One region of the Rhizobium sp. ZW T2_16 genome, then DNA from elsewhere that is predicted to be linked to it. Evidence: predicted binding sites of a transcription regulator. Region 1 holds the regulator's gene; each other region holds the start of a gene.
What was found. Region 1 encodes PhoB, which activates phosphate uptake and scavenging genes when phosphate is short. Its sites were predicted from a motif close to TGTCATNNANCTGTCAT; they were not measured.
Positions count from the first base shown of each region.

Region 2: the regulator PhoB is predicted to act here: its motif matches at 4,447-4,463, upstream of phnC (phosphonate ABC transporter ATP-binding protein).
Region 3: the regulator PhoB is predicted to act here: its motif matches at 6,289-6,305, upstream of ACI3K0_RS09320 (inorganic diphosphatase).

Region 1 covers NZ_JBJDRG010000003.1:169,628-177,365, forward strand. Annotated here, with positions in the region: gene apaG (Co2+/Mg2+ efflux protein ApaG) at 1-112, shown strand, start outside; gene ACI3K0_RS10740 (Hsp33 family molecular chaperone) at 123-1,109, opposite strand; gene argF (ornithine carbamoyltransferase) at 1,301-2,218, opposite strand; gene ACI3K0_RS10750 (aspartate aminotransferase family protein) at 2,269-3,465, opposite strand; gene ACI3K0_RS10755 (GcrA family cell cycle regulator) at 3,870-4,409, shown strand; gene ACI3K0_RS10760 (PACE efflux transporter) at 4,609-5,043, shown strand; gene phoB (phosphate regulon transcriptional regulator PhoB) at 5,114-5,797, opposite strand; gene phoU (phosphate signaling complex protein PhoU) at 5,827-6,540, opposite strand; gene pstB (phosphate ABC transporter ATP-binding protein PstB) at 6,588-7,403, opposite strand; gene pstA (phosphate ABC transporter permease PstA) at 7,416-7,738, opposite strand, start outside.
Region 2 covers NZ_JBJDRG010000003.1:460,489-468,226, forward strand. Annotated here, with positions in the region: gene phnH (phosphonate C-P lyase system protein PhnH) at 1-306, shown strand, start outside; gene ACI3K0_RS12190 (carbon-phosphorus lyase complex subunit PhnI) at 326-1,432, shown strand; gene ACI3K0_RS12195 (alpha-D-ribose 1-methylphosphonate 5-phosphate C-P-lyase PhnJ) at 1,429-2,313, shown strand; gene phnK (phosphonate C-P lyase system protein PhnK) at 2,310-3,086, shown strand; gene phnL (phosphonate C-P lyase system protein PhnL) at 3,096-3,806, shown strand; gene ACI3K0_RS12210 (DapH/DapD/GlmU-related protein) at 3,803-4,420, shown strand; gene phnC (phosphonate ABC transporter ATP-binding protein) at 4,536-5,390, shown strand; gene phnD (phosphonate ABC transporter substrate-binding protein) at 5,478-6,383, shown strand; gene phnE (phosphonate ABC transporter, permease protein PhnE) at 6,503-7,429, shown strand; gene phnE (phosphonate ABC transporter, permease protein PhnE) at 7,429-7,738, shown strand, end outside.
Region 3 covers NZ_JBJDRG010000002.1:761,311-769,048, reverse strand. Annotated here, with positions in the region: gene ACI3K0_RS09335 (AAA family ATPase) at 1-1,930, opposite strand, end outside; gene ACI3K0_RS09330 (DNA repair exonuclease) at 1,933-3,168, opposite strand; gene ACI3K0_RS09325 (esterase-like activity of phytase family protein) at 3,281-5,470, opposite strand; gene ACI3K0_RS09320 (inorganic diphosphatase) at 5,645-6,244, opposite strand; gene ACI3K0_RS09315 (autotransporter domain-containing protein) at 6,396-7,738, opposite strand, start outside.

The sequences.
Region 1 (7,738 bases):
CGGCATGATGTTCGGCTATTACGACATGCAGACGGAAGAAGGCGAGGTCTTCAAGGTCGACATCCCCGCCTTCTCGCTGGATTCACCCGGGCTGAACCGGGTGCTGAATTGAGCCCTGCGGCTCAGGCCGGAGCGAATTCCGCCAGTTCGTAACGATAGGTCGTCGAGCAGAATTCGCAGGTGACGGCGATCTGGCCGTCTTCCTGGCTTGCCTCGATTTCCTCCGCCGTGAAGCCGGCGAGCACGCCCTTGATCTTGTCGCGCGAGCAGCTGCAACGATCGAAGACCGTCTGCGGTTCATAAACCCGCACGCCACGCTCGTGGAACAGGCGATAGAGAAGCCGTTCGATCGCGACCTGCGGATCGGTCAGCTCGTCAGTGTCGATCGTCTCGACCAGCGAACGGGCTTCATCCCAGGCATCATCGGTGACGCTGGTATCGCGTTCGTCGCCATCACCGCCGTGGAGATCCGGATGACGCATGCGCTCCGGCGCCTGGGGTAGGAACTGGGCGACCAGACCGCCTGCCCGCCAATTATGACGCGGCTTGCCGTCCTCATCGCGGTCGAAAAGCTCGGCCACGGCAAGACGGACACGGGTCGGTATCTGTTCCGACTGACGGAAATAGACGCCGGCAATCTCTTCCAGAGACGAGCCGTCCATCGGCACGATGCCCTGATAGGGCTGCATGCCCTTGCCCTGATCGATGGTGAAGGCGAGTACGCCCTGACCAAGAAGCTCCGGCGGCGAGGTCTTGCCATCCTTGACGGCAGCAGCCAGTGCATCCTCGTCGTAACGGGCATAGGCGCGAAGCGCATCCGGCGTGGAGAAATCAGCCACGAGAAGATCGACGGGTCCGTCGCCCTTGGTCTGAACTGTGAACTTGCCATCAAATTTCAGCGAAGTACCGAGCAATGCCGTCAGCACCAGTGCTTCTGCAAGCAGCCTTGCAACCGGAGCCGGATAATCATGGCGACCCAGAATGGTGTTGAGAAGCGGCCCAAGCTGCACCGCACGGCCACGAACATCCAGGCCCTCGACCTGGAAGGGAACAACCCTGTCGTCTCCGGCAAAGTGGAGGTCCTTCAGTTCCACGGTTGCTTCCGCCATCATCTTACTCCTTCACACCGATCGTCTCGGGCCTTGTCCCCGACCTTTACACAAACAGGCCGGCAAGCGGAACCGCTGGGCCGCTCGAAAATGTCGGGGATGTCTGTTGAAGCGCCGGCACCAGGCACTGCGCGTTTGAAAGCCGACAAATGGTGCCGGCTTCAAGCCAATTCAAGAGCCAGAAGACAGGCTCAGATCGCGCCGAAGCACCAGGCCAGAATGGACTTCTGGGCGTGGAGGCGGTTTTCAGCCTCGTCGAAGACGACCGACTGCGGGCCATCGATCACGGCGTCGGTGACTTCCTCGCCACGATGGGCCGGCAGGCAGTGCATGAACAGCGCATCGGCCTTGGCCTGCTTCATCAGCGCTTCATTGACCTGATAGGGCTGGAAGATGTTGTGGCCGCGCGCCTTGTGTTCCTGGTTCATCGAAACCCAGGTATCCGTGACCACGACATCGGCGCCGGCAACCGCGCGCTCGACATCGTGGGTGAGCATGATCTCGCCGCCGTTGTTGCGCGCCCAGTTCAAGAACTTGTCATGCGGCTCGGAACCCATCGGAACGGCCATATTCATGCGGTAACCGAAACGGGCCGAACCTTCGACGAGCGAATGCAGCACGTTATTGCCGTCGCCCGTCCAGGCAATCGTCTTGCCGGCGACGGGACCGCGATGTTCCTCGAAGGTCATCAGGTCGGCCATGATCTGGCAGGGATGGGTGTCGTCTGTCAGCGCATTGATGACCGGCACGGTGGCATGTTCGGCCAGTTCCAGAAGGCGCTTGTGATCGGTGGTGCGGATCATGATCGCGTCGACATAACGCGACAGAACCTTGGCGGTGTCGCCGATCGTCTCGGCGCGGCCGAGCTGCATCTCGGTACCCGACAGGAACAGCGTCTCGCCGCCGAGCTGGCGCATGCCCACATCGAAGGAGACGCGGGTGCGGGTGGACGGCTTCTCGAAAATCATGGCCAGCATCTTGCCGGCCAGCGGCTTGTCAGCCGTGCCGGCTTTGGTTGCCAGCTTTCGCACCTTTGCATCATCGAGGATGGAGCGCAGGTCACCCGCCGACACAGCGGAAAGATCGAGAAAATGCTTGGGAGATGCCATTACCTTGTTCCCTAACGGAGGGAACCGGAAGGCGCCCTCTCTACGTATTCTTAAGCGGATTTCTTCAGCTGGTCAGCCGACAGCGTTTCGGCAGCACGCTCGATACGGCGAAGACCTTCGCGCGCTTCCTCGGCGGTGACGACAAGCGGCGGCAGAATGCGGACGACGTTATCGCCTGCCATGACGGCCAGCATATGCTGATCGCGCATTCCGGAGATCAGGTCGCCGGCCGGCACCTTTGCCTTGATGCCGAGCAACAGGCCCTCGCCGCGAATATCCTCGATCACGGTCGGGAAACGATCCTTGAGCGCAGCAAGGCCCTGACGGAAGACGAGTGCGACATCGCGAACGTTTTCCAGGAAACCGTCGGCGAGCACGATATCAAGCACCGCATTGCCACAGGCCATGGCCAGCGGGTTGCCACCATAGGTGGTGCCGTGGATGCCGGGCTTCATGCCGGATGCGGCTTCTGCCGTTGCAAGGCATGCGCCGAACGGGAAGCCGCCGCCAATACCCTTGGCGATCGCCATGATGTCAGGGGTGATGCCGGCCCATTCATGGGCAAAGAGCTTGCCGGTACGGCCGACGCCGGTCTGAACTTCGTCGAGGATCAAAAGAAGACCCTTTTCGTCGCAGATGCGGCGCAGCTCGCGCATGAATTCCTTCGGAACCGGACGCACACCGCCCTCGCCCTGGATCGGCTCGATCAACAGAGCGCCGGTGTTCTCGTTGATCGCAGCGTTCAGCGCATCGAGATCACCGAAGGGCACCTGATCAAAACCCTGAGCCTTGGGGCCGAAGCCTTCCATATATTTTTCCTGGCCGCCGGCTGCGATCGTTGCGATCGTCCGGCCGTGGAAGGCACCTTCAAAGGTGATGATATGGAACTTTTCCAGGTGCCCCTTGGAATAGTGATAACGGCGGGCCGTCTTGATTGCGCATTCCAGCGCTTCCGCACCCGAATTGGTGAAGAAGGCCTTGTCCGCAAAGGTTGCGTCGACCAGACGGCGCGCCAAGCGCTCCTGCTCCGGGATTTCATAAAGATTGGACAGATGCCAGACCTTCTCGGCCTGCGATTTCAGCGCTTCGACCAGATGCGGATTGGCATGGCCGCAGGACGTGACAGCGACACCCGCACCGAAGTCGAGATATCGCTCGCCGCTTTCCGTCACAAGCCAAACGCCTTCGCCACGCTCAAAGCGCAGCGGGGCCCGGGCAAAGGTGTCGAAAAGCGCAGATTCAGCCATGGCGGCTCACTCCTAATGCATCCGATTGCGGATATTCAAAAAATCAAAATGCCGCCCTCGGGGCGGCCGCGGCACTATCGCCACTCATCCATGTGATGTCAATAAAACTCACGGAAATCTGGGGCTTCAAGGCATTTTGCTGCAAGGACGCAACCCTGCCGACAGCTGTGACAAAAATGACTCTCCCGGAAAGCAAGTTGGGGAAAACCGGGAAATCGATTCGTGGCGATTCCGGGGACTCTTGTCACGGAGTCTGCGGACCTCTAGGTTAAAGATCAATTACTAGACTGCATGCGGCGGAACTAGTCACCAAAAGCATAGATATAGTGCCTGTTGCGAGATGTATCGCGCGACATTGGTGAGGGATTCTGCATGCCACCAACGTTCAAAGGCGGAGAACGGGCATGAACTGGACGGACGAGCGCGTTGAAAAACTGAAAAGGTTGTGGTCGGAAGGCTTGAGCGCCAGCCAGATCGCCGCACAACTTGGAGGCGTAAGCCGCAATGCCGTGATCGGCAAGGTCCATCGCCTCAACCTGCCGGGCCGCGCAAAGGCGGGCGGCACAATCGCGACGAACCGTACGGCAAAGCGCCCAGCAGCAACTACTTCCCGTCCCCAGCAGACATTCGCCACCCGTCCGGCAGCACGCCCGGTCGCCCGTCCGGTCGGCGCAACCGCGCTCAAGGAAGAGGTCGAGTTCGAGGCTTCGCAGGAACTGGTCTACCGTCCCGCTTCCAACGTTGTCCTGCCGATTTCCCGCAAGCTGGCGCTGACCGAATTGACCGAACGCACCTGCAAGTGGCCCGTCGGCGATCCGCTGACGGACGATTTCCACTTCTGTGGCTGTGAGTCCCCGGATAATTCGCCTTACTGCACCTACCATGCGAAGCTCGCCTACCAGCCGGTCAACGAGCGCCGCCGTCCGAGCGCTGCACGGGCGTAAAGTTCGGCACCATAAACAACGATCAAGCGGGCTTCGGCCCGCTTTTTTGTTTGCCGTGCTGCGGGTTCTGCAAGGCAGCCTTGCCCGCCTGCGCCTTGCCTCCTGCGCCACAAACACCTATCTGAAAAGGCGTGAGGACGACCTCCCCCAGAATGGGCATTGATGCCGGGACGACCCGGATAACCCAATGGGGTATAAAATGCGCACGACACGCGACCGTATTCGTCACGCAATCAGCTTCGAAATCATCGGGCTTGCGATTTTCACACCGCTCGCCTCTTTCGTCTTCGGCATACCGGTCGAACATATCGGTGTCGTCGGGATCGTTTCGGCAACGCTGGCGACCGGCTGGAACTATCTCTACAATCTCGGCTTCGACCACCTGATGCAGACGTATCGCGGCGGTACGCAGAAAACCATGGCGCTGCGCGTTGCACATGCCGTGCTGTTCGAACTCGGACTGCTGATCGTGCTCATGCCGTTCATCGCTTGGTATCTGGGCGTGAGCCTGATGCAGGCGCTCGTGATGGATATCTCGTTCGCCCTGTTCTACCTGGTCTATGCGTTCTTCTTCAATCTGGCCTACGACCGGATCTTTCCGCTGCCTGAGTGGCAGGAAGAAGCCAAGGCCTGAAATGCTTCAGCCCGAGGCGGATGACCGCACTCGGGCTGAGAAACCTGCATTCCAGATGCTATCCCGCGTATCAGGATTCCATCGAATAGCCGGCACCGCGAACGGTGCGGATGACATCCTGCATGTTGGAGAAGTTCAGCGCCTTGCGCAGGCGGCCGACATGCACGTCGACGGTGCGTTCGTCGACATAGATATCGTGGCCCCAGACGCCATCCAGAAGCTGGGAGCGCGAGAAGACGCGGCCAGGCGAGACCATGAGGAATTCCAGGAGACGGAATTCGGTCGGGCCAAGGCGTACTTCACGGCTCTTGCGATGAACGCGATGGGTCTCGCGATCCAGTTCGATATCACCGCATTTCAAGACGCTGGAGAGAACCTCGGGCTTGGCACGGCGCAACATCGCCTTGACACGCGCCATCAGTTCCGGCGTCGAGAACGGCTTGACGACATAGTCGTCGGCACCGGTCGCCAGACCGCGAACACGTTCGCTTTCCTCGCCGCGCGCTGTCAGCATGATGATCGGCAGGCGCTCGGTCTCTGGCCGCATGCGCAGGCGCCGGCACAATTCGATGCCGGAAACGCCTGGCAGCATCCAGTCGAGAACCAGAAGATCCGGAGCACGCTCCTGAAGCCTGATTTCGGCCTCATCACCTCTCAGAATGGTTTCGACCTCGTAGCCTTCGGCTTCGAGATTATAACGGAGGAGGACGCTGAGCGCCTCCTCGTCTTCCACGACCGCAATTCTCGGCTGCATACTAGATACACTCCATCAGACAGGCAAAATCAGTCAGCAATCGCGCCGACGGTGTTCGCCGTATCGTCCTTGGGACGCTCGCCTTCCGGCACAGCACCCGTCGTCATGTAGTAGATGGTTTCCGCGATGTTGGTCGCGTGGTCACCGATACGCTCGATGTTCTTGGCGCAGAACAGAAGATGCGTGCAGGTGGTGATGTTGCGCGGATCTTCCATCATGTAGGTCAGGAGTTCGCGGAAAAGCGACGTGTACATGGCGTCGATTTCTTCGTCGCGCAGGCGGATCGCTTCTGCCTTTTCGGCCGAACGGCTGGCATAGACATCCAGCACTTCCTTGAGCTGTACAGCCGCGAGATCGGAGAGGTGTTCCAGACCGCGGGCGAGCTTGCGGGGAACGCCATGGCCCTGAACCGCAATGACGCGCTTGGCGGTGTTCTTGCCGAGATCGCCGACGCGTTCCAGATCGGCTGCGATGCGCAGCGTCCCGATGATTTCGCGCAGGTCGGCAGCCATCGGCTGACGCTTGGCGATAGTGACGATCGCCTTGTCCTGGATCTCGCGCTCGGCGTGATCCAGGATCACGTCGTCGGAGATAACCTTCTGGGCCAGGGCAGAGTCACCATTGACCAGGGCGCGCACGGCATCGCCGCACATCTGTTCCGCAAGGCCACCCATTTCCGAGATGCGGCGGCGCAGATACTTCAGTTCTTCGTCGTAGGCCGACAGGATATGACTTGATACCATCTCTTTGTCCTCAAAATCCGTAGCAGCGGGCAACAGGCAACGGCCAATCAGCCGAAGCGGCCCATGATGTAATCCTGGGTGCGCTGGTCATCCGGATTGGTGAACATCTTGTCCGTGTCGTTCTCTTCGACCAGCTGGCCAAGGTGGAACATGGCGGTACGCTGGGATACGCGGGCGGCCTGCTGCATCGAGTGGGTGACGATAACGATCGTATAGTTGGCGCGCAGTTCGTGGATCAGTTCCTCGACCTTTGCGGTGGCGATCGGGTCGAGCGCCGAGCAGGGTTCGTCCATCAGGATGACTTCCGGCGAAACTGCAACCGCACGGGCGATGCAGAGACGCTGCTGCTGACCACCGGAGAGACCGGTCCCGCCTTCATGAAGACGATCCTTGACTTCCGCCCAGAGGCCGGCGCGCTGAAGGCTGGCTTCGACGATCTGGTCCATATCCGCCTTGTTGCGGGCCAGACCATGGATGCGCGGGCCGTAGGCGATGTTTTCATAAATCGACTTCGGGAACGGGTTCGGCTTCTGGAACACCATGCCGACGCGGGCGCGAAGTTCCACGACATCGATTTCCTTGTCGTAGATATCATCTTCATCAAGGGTGATCTTGCCGGTGACGCGGCAGCCCTCGATCGTGTCGTTCATGCGGTTGAGCGTGCGCAGGAAGGTCGACTTGCCGCAACCCGAGGGGCCGATCAGCGCCGTCACCGTGTTTTCGCGGACATTCAGGTTCACGTCGAAAAGCGCGCGCTTCTCGCCGTAATAGACTGATACGTCCTTGCCAATCATCTTGTACGCGACTTCATTCATCTTCTTGTCCAGCGCCTTCTCAACTGCTGCTTCTGACAACATATTCATTGTGTCGATCTCCTACCAACGGCGTTCGAAGCGCCGACGCAACAGAATTGCACCAACATTCATGACCACGAGGAACAGGAGCAGGATGATGATCGCTCCCGAAGTTCTTTCGACGAAGGCGCGTTCCGCCTCGTTTGCCCACATGTAGATCTGCACCGGCAGTGCTGTCGACGGATCCATCGGCGTCGTCGGATAGTTGGCGACGAAGGCGACCATGCCGATCAGGAGCAGCGGTGCGGTTTCGCCGAGAGCATGCGCCAGGCCGATGATCGTACCGGTCAGGATGCCCGGCATGGCAAGCGGCAGGACGTGATGGAAGATGGTCTGCATCTTCG
Region 2 (7,738 bases), 290 kb from region 1:
TTTGCCTTCGTCGAGGCGGGCGTGACGCCTTCTTCCTTCGGCCTGTTTTCGCTCGGCAGCCAAGAATATCCGGATCGTTCGACGACGCTGGTCATAGAAGTGGCGGGACTTGGTGAAGGCCAGTCCTTCACGCTGTCGGGACCGGGCATCCTTCAGTCCAAGACAGTCGAGATTGCCGGATTGCCCGAGGCGTTCCTGCGTCTATGGGCCGACAACCGGCCGCTGTTTCCACGCGGGGTCGATGTCATCTTGACGGCGGGACGCAGTTTTCTGTGCCTGCCCCGCACGACGAAGATCGTGGCTTAGTCCTCAAGGAGAGTAGACCATGTATGTTGCCGTCAAAGGTGGCGAGGTCGCCATCAGCAACGCTCACCGGCTTCTCGCCGACCGACGCCGGGGCGATCGTTCACTGCCCTCCGTCACGATCGACCAGATTGCCGAACAGCTCGGCCTTGCCGTCGATCGGGTGATGGCGGAGGCCTCGCTTTATGACCGTTCGCTTGCAGCGCTTGCCGTGCGCCAATCGCGCGGCGACCTGATTGAGGCGATCTTCCTGCTGCGCGCCTATCGCACCACCCTGCCCCGTTTCGGCAATTCGGTGCCACTCGACACCGCCGACATGCAGGTCGAACGCCGCGTCTCGGCTACCTACAAGGATCTGCCGGGCGGACAGCTGCTCGGTCCGACCTTCGATTACACGCATCGCCTTCTCGACCCCTCGCTGCTTTCGGACGAAGCGGTCGAAGAACCGGCCCGCAGGGAAGCCGGTGGCGAGGAGATCATGCGCGTCTCCGACATTCTCGCGCATGAGGGCCTGATCGAAGCCGACGGGGATCTGCCGCAGGATCATCAGGCAGGCGATCTGACACGCGAGCCGATGGAATTCCCGATGGGCCGCGATCTGCACCTGCAAGCCCTGGCACGCGGCGACGAAGGTTTTCTCCTGGCGCTCGGTTATTCGACCCAGCGCGGCTATGGCCGCAACCATCCGTTTGTCGGCGAAATCCGCATCGGCGAAGTCGAGGTGGAGATGGACATACCGGAACTCGGCTTTGCCGTTTCGCTCGGCAACATCCGCGTCACCGAATGCCAGATGGTCAACCAGTTCAAGGGTTCTTCCAAGGCGCCGCCGCAGTTTACCCGCGGTTACGGCCTGGTCTTCGGCCAGAGCGAGCGCAAGGCGATGTCGATGTCATTGGTCGATCGCGCGCTTCGTGCAGAGGAACTTGGCGAGGACATTACCGCGCCGGCACAGGACGAGGAATTCGTCATTTCGCATTCCGACAACGTGCAGGCGACCGGTTTCGTCGAACACCTGAAGCTGCCGCATTACGTCGATTTCCAGGCGGAACTCGCCATGGTCCGCAAGATGCGCGCCGATATCGAAGCCGCGCGCAACGGTGAAACCGAGATGAAGGATGCTGCCGAATGAGTGCCGATCTCGCCACCTATAATTTCGCCTATCTGGACGAGCAGACGAAGCGGATGATCCGCCGCGCGATCCTGAAGGCAATATCGATACCCGGCTATCAAGTACCCTTCGCATCGCGCGAAATGCCGATGCCTTATGGCTGGGGCACCGGCGGCGTGCAGGTAACCGCCTCGATCATCGGGCCGGAAGACGTGTTGAAGGTGATCGACCAGGGCGCCGACGACACGACCAATGCTGTATCGATCCGCGCCTTCTTCCAGAAGGTCGCGAACGTGGCCGTGACGACGCGGACCTGCGATGCGACAATAATCCAGACACGTCACCGCATTCCCGAACAGAAGCTCAGCGAAAATCAGGTTCTCGTCTACCAGGTGCCGATCCCCGAGCCGCTGCGGTTCCTCGAACCGCGGGAGACCGAAACGCGGAAAATGCATGCGCTGGAAGAATACGGCCTCATGCATGTGAAGCTTTACGAAGACATCGCCATCAACGGTCGCATCTCGAAAACCTATGCCTATCCGGTGAAGGTCGATGGCCGTTATGTGATGGACCCCTCGCCGACGCCAAAGTTCGACAATCCGAAAATGCACATGTCGGACGCGCTGCAGCTTTTCGGCGCCGGGCGCGAGAAACGCATCTATGCGGTGCCGCCCTACACGGAGGTTGTGAGCCTCGATTTCGAGGACTATCCGTTCGAGATCCAGACATTCGACCAGGACTGCGCCCTTTGCGGTGCGCATGGCGTCTATCTCGACGAAGTCGTGCTCGACGACAAGGGCGGGCGAATGTTCGTCTGCTCCGACACCGACCATTGCGAGGATCGCCGTGAGCACGGGCATGTCGGGGCGATGCTTGCTCCAAACCAGGAGGCTGCGGAATGACCGATACCCCTCTTCTCAAAGTCAGCGGTGTGTCGAAATTCTATGGCAGCCGGATCGGCTGCAAGGATGTTAATTTCGAGCTTTGGCCCGGCGAAGTGCTGGCGATCGTCGGCGAATCCGGTTCGGGCAAGACGACGCTTCTGAATTGCATCTCCACTCGCCTGCTGCCTACTGCCGGCAGTGTCGAATACCGGATGCGCGACGGCAATTTTCGCGATCTCTATCACATGAGCGAGGCAGAGCGCCGTCTCCTGATGCGCACCGACTGGGGTTTCGTTCACCAGAACCCGGCGGACGGGCTGCGCATGGCCGTTTCTGCCGGCGCCAATGTCGGCGAGCGGCTGATGGCGGTCGGCGACCGTCATTACGGCAAGATCCGCGAAACGGCGACGGACTGGCTCGGTCGGGTAGAAATCTCCGCCGACCGGATCGACGACCAGCCGCGCGCCTTCTCCGGCGGCATGCGCCAGCGCCTGCAGATCGCCCGCAATCTCGTCACCGGCCCGCGTCTGGTCTTCATGGACGAGCCGACCGGCGGTCTCGATGTTTCGGTGCAGGCACGCTTGCTCGATCTCGTTCGTGGCCTCGTCAACGATCTGGGCCTGGCGGCAATCGTCGTCACACATGACCTTGCGGTCGCACGCCTGCTGTCGCACCGGATGATGGTGATGAAGGACGGACATGTCATCGAACACGGACTGACAGACCGGGTGCTCGACGATCCGCGCGAGCCCTACACCCAGCTTCTCGTTTCCTCGATCCTACAAGTATAGGAGATCCAGATGGCCACTCCCCTCGTCGTCTCGGAAGTCTTCAAGAGCTTCACCATGCATCTGCGCGACGGTATCAAGCTTCCGGTCGTCAACGACGTGAACTTTTCCGTCGCCTCGGGCGAATGCGTCGTGCTCGGCGGCCCGTCGGGCATCGGTAAAAGCTCGATCCTGAAAATGCTCTACGGCAACTATGCCGTCGATGCCGGCCAGATTCTCGTCGACCACAAGGACCGGATCGTCGATATCGCCAGCGCCGACCCGCGCACGATCATCGAGGTGCGTCGTCATACGATGGGTTATGTCAGCCAGTTCCTGCGCACCGTGCCGCGCGTCGCTGCAATCGATGTCGTCGCCGAGCCTCTTGTCGTGCGCGGCGTCGAGGCAGCTATTGCGAAAGAGAATGCGGCCGAGCTTCTTTCGAGGCTCAACCTGCCGCGCGAATTGTGGTCGCTGCCGCCATCTACCTTCTCCGGCGGCGAGCAGCAGCGCGTCAATATCGCTCGCGGTTTCATCACCAGCCATCGCGTCCTGCTTCTGGATGAACCGACCGCCTCGCTCGATGCCATCAATCGCCGCGTTGTGGTCGAGATGATCGCCGCGAAGAAGAAAGAGGGCGTCGCCATGCTTGGTATCTTCCATGACGAGGAAGTGCGCGAGGCAGTCGCAGACCGTATTCTCGACGTCAGTGCCTTTTCTCCACGGAAGGCCATTGCGGCATGAGCAGGAAACTGACCGAGGCGCCGAATATCCACGAAACGGCAAGCGTGACGAACGCGACGCTCGGACGCTACACGGAAGTGGCCGAGCGCTGCCGCCTGGATGAAGTGGAGTTTGGTGACTATTCCTATATCGAGCGCGATGGCTCGATCTGGTGCGCCACGATCGGCAAGTTCGTCAACATTGCCGCCGCAGTGCGTATCAACGCCACCAACCATCCCATGCAGCGCGCAACGCTTCATCACTTCACCTATCGCGCCGCCTATTATTGGGATGACGCGGATATGGAAAAGGAGTTCTTCGACTGGCGTCGGGAACACCGGATCGCGATCGGTCATGACGTCTGGATCGGCCACGGCGCCACTCTGCTGCCGGGTGTGAATGTCGGAAATGGCGCGGTGATCGGCGCCGGCGCTGTCGTCTCCAAGGATGTCGCGCCTTACACCATCGTCGGCGGTGTGCCGGCCAAACTGATCCGCGAGCGCTTTACCAAGAAAATCGGAGAAGAAATGGACCGGCTCGCTTGGTGGGATTGGGATCATAAGAAGTTACGCAGCGCACTCGAAGATTTCAGGACACTTTCAGCAGAGGATTTTCTTGCGCGCCATGCGTTGTAACGAAAGCGTTACAGAAGCGTCACACTTGTAATCAAACTGACATCGAATCGACATTCAGACTTCATCAACCAAGTCTAATCCGATCCCCACCAGGGGATTGGACAGGCATTAGAACATGAAGTTTGAACTGAGGAATATCACTCGACGTTTCGGCGATCGTATCGCGGTCAATGCCGTCAATGTAGAGATTCCCCAGGGCCAGATGGTCGGCATTATCGGCCGGTCCGGTGCCGGCAAGTCCACCCTTCTGCGGATGATCAACCGCCTGCAGGAGCCGAGTTCCGGCTCTATCCATTTCGGCAGCGTCGAAGTGTCCTCACTGAAGGGCGCCGGATTGCGCAACTGGCAGCGTGACTGCGCGATGATCTTCCAGCAGTTCAATCTCGTGCCACGCCTCGACGTGCTGACCAATGTCATGCTCGGTCGCCTGAACCACCGTTCTACGATCATGAGCCTGCTCAACATCTTTTCCGACGACGAGCGACTGGCAGCCATTGCGGCGCTCGAACGTCTCGGTATCGAACAGACCGCGATGCAGCGCGCCGGAACGCTTTCGGGCGGCCAGCAACAGCGTGTGGCGATTGCCCGTGCGCTGATGCAGGCGCCGAAGATGCTGCTTGCCGACGAGCCGATTGCTTCGCTCGATCCGCTCAACGCCAAGATCGTGATGGATGCGCTGCGCGATATCAACGAGCGTGAAGGCATTACCGTCATTACCAACCTGCACACGCTCGATACCGCCCGCAGCTATTGCGAGCGGATCATCGGCATGGCTCATGGCAGCGTTGTCTTCGACGGCACTCCAGCTGAACTCACGGCGGCTGCCGTGCAGGAAATCTACGGCTCCGACAAGGATGGCGCCGGCATCGACGAAACGATGACCTCGACCAGCATCAACATTCCCGCAGCACAGGCTAGCCGGGAACAGCAATCGGGCGGGATCGGTTCGCTGGCGAGCGCCAGCGCCTGATACCCGCACCCAGATCGACAGCCCGCGTAAAGGGCAAACCATTCATTCATGACCCAACTCCGGATGATCCGGAAACAGGAGATCACCATGCTGAAGAAAACTCTTCTCGCTGCCGTTGCACTCAGCGTGCTCGCCGGCTCCGCAATGGCACAGGACGTCAAGGTTCTGCGCATCGGTCTCGACGGCTCGGAAAACGAAGCCGACCAGATCCGCAACACCCAGTGTGTTGCCGATGGCCTCAAGGCTGCGACCGGCGTTCCGGAAGTCCAGATCTTCCCGTCGCCGGACTATAACGGCGTCATCCAGGGCCTGCTCGGCGGCACGATCGACATCGCTTCGATGGGCGCCTCCTCCTATGCCGCCATCGCAATCAAGGACCCGAAGGCTGTCGACCCGATCCTGACCTACACCCAGTCGGACGGTTCCAGCGGTTACTACTCGATCATGGTCGCCCGCAAGGATTCAGGCATCAAGACGCTCGCCGACCTGAAGGGAAAGAAGCTCGGCTTCGCCGACCCGGACTCGACCTCCGGCTATCTCGTCCCGAACGTCGCCCTGCCGAAGGAAATCGGCGCACCGGTGAAGGAATACTTCTCTGAAACCGGCTTCGGCGGCGGTCACGAGAACCTCGTTCTTGCCGTTCTCGACAAGAAGTTCGATGCCGGCACGACCTTCGGTTCGGGCGTTGGCAAGTGGGAAGACGGTTACACCGGCGGCAACCTGCACCAGATGGTCAACAAGGGTAACCTGGACATGGACGATATCGTCGAAGTCTGGAAGTCGCCGCTGATCCCGAACGGCCCGCTGATGGTCAACAACAAACTGCCGGAAGCCATGCGCGCCAAGGTCGAAGCCTATTTCATGGAACTTCCGAAGAAGGACCACGATTGCTTCAAGTCCTACACCCAGGGCGACAACAAGGAATACATCAAGGTCGATCCGTCCTTCTACCAGACGATCGTCGACGCTCGTAAGTCCGTCATCGGCGGCTGATCCTTTTTCCCATCCTCTGACGGCGGTACTCCATGAGTGCCGCCGTTCGTCAAACGAGAGCGCGGATCATGGCGACCATCAGCGAAAATACCTCTGGCGGGCTCGGCCCTGCCGCATCCATGGTGATGCAGCATTACCGGCAGCAGCTTCGGACACGCCGGATCTACACCGCGATCTCGATCGGCGTTTTTCTCATCGCCCTCTTCTACTCGCTGCAATTCGCCAATAACGCGAATGCCGGCAAGTTCTTCGAACGCTTGCCCTATTTCTTCGATTTCATCCGCAGCTTCGTGCCGGACAGCCCGATGGAAATTTTCCGGGCGATGTTCGACCTGCCGTCACCCTATGCCGACGGATCGCTGAAATACGACTATACGGCCGACCGGGTCTACATTACCGACACGCTCTACATCCCGAACTTCCTCTATCAGCTGATCATCACGATCAACATCGCGCTTGTCTCGACAATCATCGGTGCGGCAATTGCCTTCCTGCTCTGCTTCTTCGCCTCGACCAATCTGGTCGGCGCCGGCGCTACTCGTTTCGTCGTGCGCCGGATCATGGAAGTGATGCGCGCCTTCCCGGAAATCGTCATCGCGGGGCTTCTCACTGCGATCCTGTCGATCGGTCCGATCGCCGCGATCATTGCGATCACCGTCCATACGATCGGTGCTCTTGGAAAGCTGTTCTTCGAAGTTGTCGAAAATTCCGACATGAGGCCGGATGAAGGCCTGCGTGCCGCCGGTGCTTCATGGGTCGAGCGCGTGCGCTTCGCCATCGTTCCCCAGGTGCTGCCGAATTTCGTTTCCTACACGCTGCTGCGCGCCGAGATCAACGTGCGCGCCTCGACAATCATCGGGGCTGTCGGGGGCGGCGGCATCGGCGAAGTGTTTCGTCTGGCGATCGGCCGCGACCATGCCGCCAAGACCTATGCGATCATCATCCTGCTGCTTGTCAGCGTGATCGCGATCGATCAGTTCTCGAGCTGGCTTCGCCGCCGGCTGATCGGCCAACAATCCTTCGAATTCGGCAGGGGAGCAGCCTGATGACATCTTCGGTCCCCAGCATCAACGCTTCCGATCGCGAGCGGCTGCGCTCGGCCCATCCGGAGGTCTTTCACCGCTCGGTCATGAAGCGCTACGGGCTGGTCATCGGTTCAGGCATCGTCTTTGCCTATCTCGTGATCTGCTTCTTCGCCTTCAATGTCGGTCCCGCCTTCCAGAATGGTCAGTGGGATCGTGCGTCTTCCTATATCCAGGACTGGTATTCGTGGCGCGCACAGCCGCGCCTGCGCTTCCAGGATGACGGCACCGTGCGGGCGCAGTGGTCAAGCCGCGGACAATATGCCGCGGGCG
Region 3 (7,738 bases), on a different contig from region 1:
CGACCATGCGGCGCCATTCGATCATGCGCTCGGGCGCTCCGGGCGTCACCGGGACGGCGTGGAAGAGATCTTCGAACTCGGTCACCGCATCGGAGGCGGCAATAGCAGCCTCTTTGGCCGCGCGTTCGGCCGCGGCAATCGCATCGGCGACTTTACGCTGTTGAAGTGTCAGTTGTGCATGACGCGAGACGCGTTCGGCATCGGAAAGCGCCATATCGGCTAGCCGATCCGCGTCCTGCACGGAAGACTTTGCTGCCTGTAAAGCCACGTCTGAAGGGTTGGAGGCCAGAGCCTCGATGAGGCCATCGCGTTCCTGTCGTGCAAGCTCGATCGTGTCGCGCGAAACGATCCTGCCCTCGCCTTCGAGAAGCGCAAGCTGGGCCTGAAGCTCATCCGCGTCATTCTTCAGACTTAAGAGCTTTTGCAATGCCTGCGTATGTTCCTGTCGTGCAGACTCGATCAGGCGGCGGTGATGAGCAAGTGTCTCAATGTCCGGCAGTGGTACGGAGAGAAGAAGGGCAAAATCGCGAACCGGCGGATCGAGGCGTGCCGACGCCGCATCGAGATCGCTCCTGGCGCGGGCAGCGCGGATCTTTAGCGTTTCGAGATTGGCCAGTTCCTCGATCTCGGGGCGCAGGGCCGCAAGCTGGTCACTCAGAGGCTTGGGATCGACAATGCGGGCAACCGGCGCATCGGCTTCGAGCTTGCGCAGCGCATCGGCTTCCTCGTCGATACGCTTGCGAAGCTGCCGCATCTCGCGGTCGAGTTCACCGCCCTCCTCCACCAGTTGGCGAAGGCGGACCAGATCGGCATCGGCCGGCTGCATGCGCTCAAGATCGGAGAATTCCTTGAAGCCGAGACGGCGCGAAGCCTGCAGCAGTTTCTGGTCAAAATCGTCCACTTCGGCACGAACCCGCGCGATGTCCTCCCTCGCCTTGAGATAGACGCCGCTGCGGCCATAGGCTGCCAGAATGTCCGGTGCAGCGACGAGTAGCGCGTCATCCACCTTGATGGCGTCGATCTCTTCACGAAGCCTTGTCAGCTCGTTTTCGGAGGCAACAAGCGCGTCGGCATTTTCCTGCCCGGCTTTAAGCGTCGTCGCTAGCTTTTCCTCGAAACCATCCGGCAGGCTGGCCAGCTCCTCGTGCTGCGCCAGAAGCGCACGTTCGCGGTCCAGTTCGCGTAATAGAGGTTCAAGCGCGATTTGCCGGCGCAGACGGTCGAGCGCGCGCCTGGTCTCTTCGCGCCCGTGCTGGAGCGTGTGGATCTCGGAGCCGAGTTCCGCCTCCTCCTTAAGCAGCGCCTTCCAGTCGCCGGCCTTCAGCTCGTTGTCGCGCTCCGCCTTGCGGGCTGCATCATGGGCATCGAGAGCCTGATAAAAGCTGCGGTCCTTCGACCGGCGCTGAGAATAGATGGCGTCCGCATCCGCATCCAGCGACTTGCGCAGGCTGGACAGGCCGGTCAGGCCCGAAGCGGCGGAGAACAGCAGGCTGCCGATCTCGCCACCGCTTTTAAGCATGGTCTCGCCACCGGCGCGCAGCGAATCCGAATTGAGGCCGAAGGCGCGTTCGAACACATCGCGGGAAAGATTTCCGAGATAGGGTGCGAGCGCATCGTCAGCGAGGTTCTCTTCCGCATCGGAATGTCCGAGCAGCGTGTTCTTGCGCCCCTTGCGGCGGCGGAAGGAGAGCTCCTGCCCGTCGCGTGCAGTCAGCTGCGCTCCGATGCGCAAGGAACCGACATCATGCAAGAAACCGTAAGTCGAGCGTTCGGGAAAACCGAAGAGCAGATCGGAGATGGCCGAGAGCGCGGAGGATTTGCCCGCTTCGTTCGGTCCGTAGACGATATGCAGCTTGGCGCCGGGGCGGAAGACGAGCTGGCGGTCAGTGAGCGCGCCATAGCGCAGGATGTCGAGACGATCGAAACGCATGGTCAGCCGGCCTCCGCGGCGCGGGAAACGAGAAGGTCACGCGCCTCGGCAAGAAGCACATCGATATCATCGCCAAGCGGCAGATCCCCTGCCCCGCTGCCACCCGGCAGTCTGGCGGCGATTTCGGCTATGCGGGCAGACGCCTCCTCCAGAAGTTCCGGCGGGAAGCCTTCCATGGTCAGAAGGCCATCGAGGCCAAGCGTGCCGGTGTTGCGCTCGGATGTTCGGTCATCGGGCTCAAGACGCAGGTCGAGCTTTTCGAGCCAGATATCGGCATGGCCGCGATGGCAGGCGGCCTGCACTTCATCGCGAAAATCCTCGGCCTTCGACAGGAGCTGCTTTCGAACACGGCTCTTGCCGGTGATGCGGACACGCAGCGCCAGCGGCCGGCCTTCCATGGCATCGGCGATAGGCTCGATTGCATCCTCGATACGGCGCAGCAGGGCTGCAGCCGTGTCGTCGCTTTCCACTGCGATCGTCAGTTCGGCAAAGCGGGCGCTGTCGGTGATCAGGCGCTCATAGGCAATGCGGCCATCCTCGACCGTCACGAGCACGGCGCCCTTGGCTCCGGTCTCGCGGATCGAGCGGCCCTGCAGGTTGCCCGGAAAGACCACGAGCGGGTCTTCCGCGACGATTTCGAAATCATGGACATGGCCGAGCGCCCAGTAGTCGTAACCGCGCGAGCGCAGGTCTTCCACGGAACATGGCGCATAGGGCGCGTGCGGCTCACGGCCGGTCAGCGACGTGTGCAGCACGCCGATATTGAACCATCCGGCCTCGGGCCTTGGATAGGCGAGCGCAAGATTTTCATTCGCCGAGCGTTCGGCGAAGCCTTGTCCGTGCAGCGCGACCTTCAAATGCTCCAGCCGGAAGGTGCCGGGCTTGCCGGTCGGGAACTCGCTAACATTCTTCGGCAGCGTGATGGTTCTGGTGATCACACTCTCGGCGTCGTGATTGCCCTTGAGCAGAAAGACCGGGATGCCGGCGCGTTCCAGCCGCGCCACTTCGCGGTTGAAGAACAGGCCGATCTTGTTGTCCTTCCAGTCGCCGTCATAAACGTCGCCGGCGACGATAAAGAAATCAACCTTGCGCTCCACCGCTTCATCGACAAGCGCCGAAAAGGCCTTGCGGCTTGCCTCGACAAAAAGCTCGGCGAGATCGGCATCCTTGAGGGCCAGTCCCTGAAAAGGGCTGCCGAGATGCAGGTCTGCGGCATGGATGAAGCGGAAGGAACTCATCGAATCGTCTCATGCGAACACATCAGGAACGCCAGACTTAAGGTAGCAGGCCCCAAGAAAAAAGGCCGGGTGCGCAAACACCCGGCCTTTTCCTGTTGAAGATGGAGATCCGTCAGTTGGTGACCTTGAGGGTGACCGGCAGGAACAGGGTCTCGCCGGATGAGTCGTCAACGCCGTCATTGTCGGTGACCATGAAGGCCTTGCCGGACTTGTCGAAGGCAAAGCCTTCCAGCTTGTCGAGAACGTAGCCGTTGGTGGCGTTCTTCAGGTCCGGAAGGAAGTCATGGACCTCTTCCTTGGCAACGAGCTGCAGTTCACCGCCGATCTTGGCAGGCTTCATGTCCTTGAGCGAAACGCGGTAGAGCTTCTTCAGCTTGGCGGCGTCGCCGATCAAGTTGTCGCGTTCGACGATATAGAGATGGTCGCCATTGGCGGTGATTTCCGAGAGACCGACCCAGCCCTTTTCAGCCTTTTCGAGCGGATAACGGACGGCTGCCCATTCCTTCGACTTCGGCTTGTAGGAAAGAAGCTTCACCTGGCCCTTGGGATCATCCTTCCATTCGCGCTGGATTGCCATCCAGAGCGTCAGGTCGTCACCGGAACCGGTCGTGGTGACGCCTTCGAGACCGTAACGGCTTTCGCCGGCCAGAAGTTCGGCAGGCAGGCCGATCTCGGCCTTGATCTCGCCCTTGGCATTGACGTTGTAGATACCGTGACCGACCAGCTTGTCGCTATCGCCTTCCGATGCCAGCCAGAAGCCGCCCTTGCCATCGAGTGCGATGCCTTCGATATCGAGCTTCTGCGCCGGCTGGCCGTTGCGGGTGATGCGGACGACATTGGTGATCTCGGCCGGCTTGCTTGTCGTGTCGATGGTGAAGATCGACGGCTGTATGGCATAAACGGAATCGTTCACCGCATAGAGGATGCCGTCCTTCTCGGCGTCACCAACGAGACCCGACAGCGCGCCCCAACCGATCAGCTTCCCATCGACATCCTTGGAAACGATGGTCGGATAGGCCTTCTTGCCTTCGGCAAGCTCATAGATCATCACATGCGAGCGGGGACCTCCGTCTTCGCCGAGATCGGCTTCATTTGCGGATGCAAGCAGGTTGCGGCCCGGAATGGCGACAGCGCCTTCAGGCGATACGCCCGACGGCAGAAGCTGCACGAGCTCCGGCTCGCCACCGGTATCCTTGTAGACCGCAATCATCGAACCGCGCTCCGAGAGCACGAAGAAATACTGCTGGCCATTGAAGATCGCGGCTTCCATGCCTTCCGGCTCGATGCCCTTGTTCTTGGCGCGCTTTTCCGGGAAATGACCGTGGCGGGCAATCTCGTGCTCGAGCGTCATGCCCGCATCGTAGAGAACCTTCCCGGTACGGTCGAAGATGGTGAAGCCGCGCGAACCGCCCTTGTAATCGCCTTCATTGGCGATGACGAGGCGATCAGTGCCGAGCCACTTGACGGCGTCAGGCTCGCGCGGAACAGCGGTCAGCTTGCCCGAAAAATTCAGCGAACCATCGGTCTTGGCATCGACGCCTTCGAGATCAACCGTACCGGCGGAGAAGTGGCTGGTGACCTTGGCTGTCTTGCTGTCGATGATGATGACGTGGTTGTTTTCCTGCAACGTCAGGGCGATCTCGCCATTGGCGTTGATGTTGACGAATTCCGGCTCCGGATCTTCCGGGGCGACTGTTGCAAGTCCGGTCACGCCAACGCGCTTGATGCTGTCGCAGGCAGGAACGCCGTTTTTCAGCGAGACGATCAGAAGTTCGCCTGCCGGAAGTTGCGGCAGTGCACCGTCGTTCAGGTCTTCGTCACGCTGGTTTTCGATGGCGATGGCGGCAAATGTGCCATCAGGCGCCACGACGACAGAATCCGGCTGACCGCCGAGATCACAGGTCGTTTCAAGTTTTTTCGAAGCGATATCGATGATGCCCAGTTGGCCGGCAGGCTTCGTCAAGTCTTCGGTCTTGTCGATGGTGATGAGTGCCTTCGGACCGGCTGCAGCAACCGAGTTCGGTTCGCCATCGATGGCGATGGATCCACCTGCCTTCGGGGCCTTGGCGTCAGTGATGTCGATGAAGCCGATCGTGCCTCCCGGCGCGTCGGAATAGATCAGCGTGTTGCCATCCGCAGTCGCGGTGATGATTTCCGACGATGTCGCCTTGTCCTCGCCCTTGGGCAGGTTCTGGGCAACCGGGAAAGAGGCGATACGGTTAAAGACCTGCTCCGCACTAGCGGGAGCAGCAACCGAGGCAAAAAGGATTGCCGTCAAGGCGGCGCGTGTCGAGAATGTCATGAAAAGCCCTCCGTGAAACCACAGGTGGGCTTTTGGGCCAGATGCGTGACACGATAATGACAGCTTCATCATCATGAGTTGCGTTATCGACTGATTGAGCCAACCGCACTCAACGCATGAAAAAAGGCCGGGCAAGGCCGGCCTTCGATATCGTGTAACCGGCAATGAGGCAGATCACTTTTTCTTGGCGTTGTAAGCCTTGATGGCTTCCGAAACTTCACCTTCAGCATGGGCAGCGTTGTCAAAGCCATTCAGTTCGACAGACTTGCGGCCCGCCGGGAGCTGCTTGTAGACGCGGAAGAAAGCCTGGAGGCGTTCCTGCTCGATCTGCGGCAGATCGGTGATTTCCTTGATGTTATCGTAGGTCGGGTCGATCTTGCTGGTCGGTACGGCAACAATCTTGTCATCGACCTCGCCGCCATCGATCATCTTCAGAACACCGATCGGGCGAACCTTGATGATGGCGCCCGGAACGACTGGCTCGCGGGTGTAGACGATGGCGTCGAGCGGATCGTTGTCGCCACCGAGCGAAGAGGTGATCGAGCCGTAGTTGCCCGGATAAACGACCGGCATGGACTGGTAGCGGTCAACCACGACATGGCCGGTCTTGGCGTCGATCTCGTATTTGGTGAAGCTGCCCTGCGGGATCTCGATGGCGACGGCGAATTCCTTGCCGTCATCGGTTTTCTGCGGATAGTCGAGATAGGAAACGTATTCGGCAGAAGCTACGCCCGCGGTAACGAGAAACGCGGCGGCAGTCAGAAGCAATTTCATGGCAGGCCCTTTTCATGATGAGACGTCCCACCTAAGCGAGCTCTGTGACAACGCCGTGACAGATTCCCGTCTACAAAGTTTACCTCTCATACTGAAAAGGCCCGGCATAAACCGGGCCTCGTCCATCGCGAGCATTCCTTAAAAAATCGGCTCAGAACTTGACCGTATAGTTGCTGCGCAGCCAGACGGTCGGGTCCTGCCCCTTGGTCGTGGCGTTGACCATGAAGGAAGCGACCCCCTTGCCGAGATCAAATTCGGCGCCGAGACCGCCACGAGCCCAGAACTGCTGCAGATCCTGACCTTCGAGACTGAAGTCGCTGATCCCGGTCAACGTGCCGCTCGTAGCCGTCGCGCGGTTTTCGAACTGGTAGTCAAGCTCGGCCTTGGCCAGCAGACGGACAGTGTCGTTCAGCGGGCGAACGAAATCCGCACCGAGACGGGCGATCGTCGAATGATCGCTGCTGCCGTCGAACTCGACCGGGAAGGAGCCGCCGGTTTCCGTATAGGCGTCAACCCTGGTATGCGCATAGGAAAGGCCGACATAGGGGGTGATCGCCGTATCGTCGATCGTCACCGCATTCAGCCAGTCGAAGCGGATCTTTGCGCCCCAGGTTTCAGCATTGGTGTCGCCTTCGGAATAATCGGTGACGGCACCGTTCAGATAACCGCGGTTGCTGTCGACACTGCTGCGTCCCCAATAACCGCCAACCGTCGCGTAAACGTTATTGCCGAGATCGGCAGAGACTTCCGGTGACAGGTAGAAGCCGCGCTGGCGCACGTCGCCACCGGCATCCAGATCCTGGTCGGTATAGGTTCCACCAACTGCGAAGCGGGCTGTGACGCCATCGGCGATACCGTAACCAAAACCAAATTCACCGAGAGCAAGGCCGCCATCGGCGTGATCGCTGTTGTCATAACCGCCATCGATCGTGCCCCAGACGGATCTCTGGCCGGCGGTCAGCAGATTGCGCATTGGCGCTCCCTGCGCACCGAACATGATTGTGTCGGCATTGTTGACACCGCTCTGAACGATGACGTTGTTGGCCATCGCGACAGTCGGGAAAAACTCGGCGGTATCGATGATACCGCTTCCGCCTTCGCAGACGTCAGCGTTGCATTCGTTGCCGCCTTCCTCGCCCTGGCTTTCGATGACACGCGCGATATAGGTGGAGCCGGTAGTGGTCTCGCCGATGATAACATTGCCGTCAGCCGATACGAGATCGGCGGTTTGCGTCATAGCATCGCCGATGGTGGCACCTTCGGCTGCCAGCCAGTCCTCGACAGTCACCATGCCGTTCGCCTGCGTCCAACGGAAGCCGTGGCTTGTGGACTGGGCGTCTGTTGCCGATCCGACCACGACGCCGCCGTCGGCATTAACCGCACTCGCCGTGGATGAAGTGCCACCGAGAGTTCCGAGATCGGTCATCACGTCTGTTGACCCGACATACCGGTAGGCGTGAGACGACGTGTCGCCGGTCAGGTAGGAACTGCCGA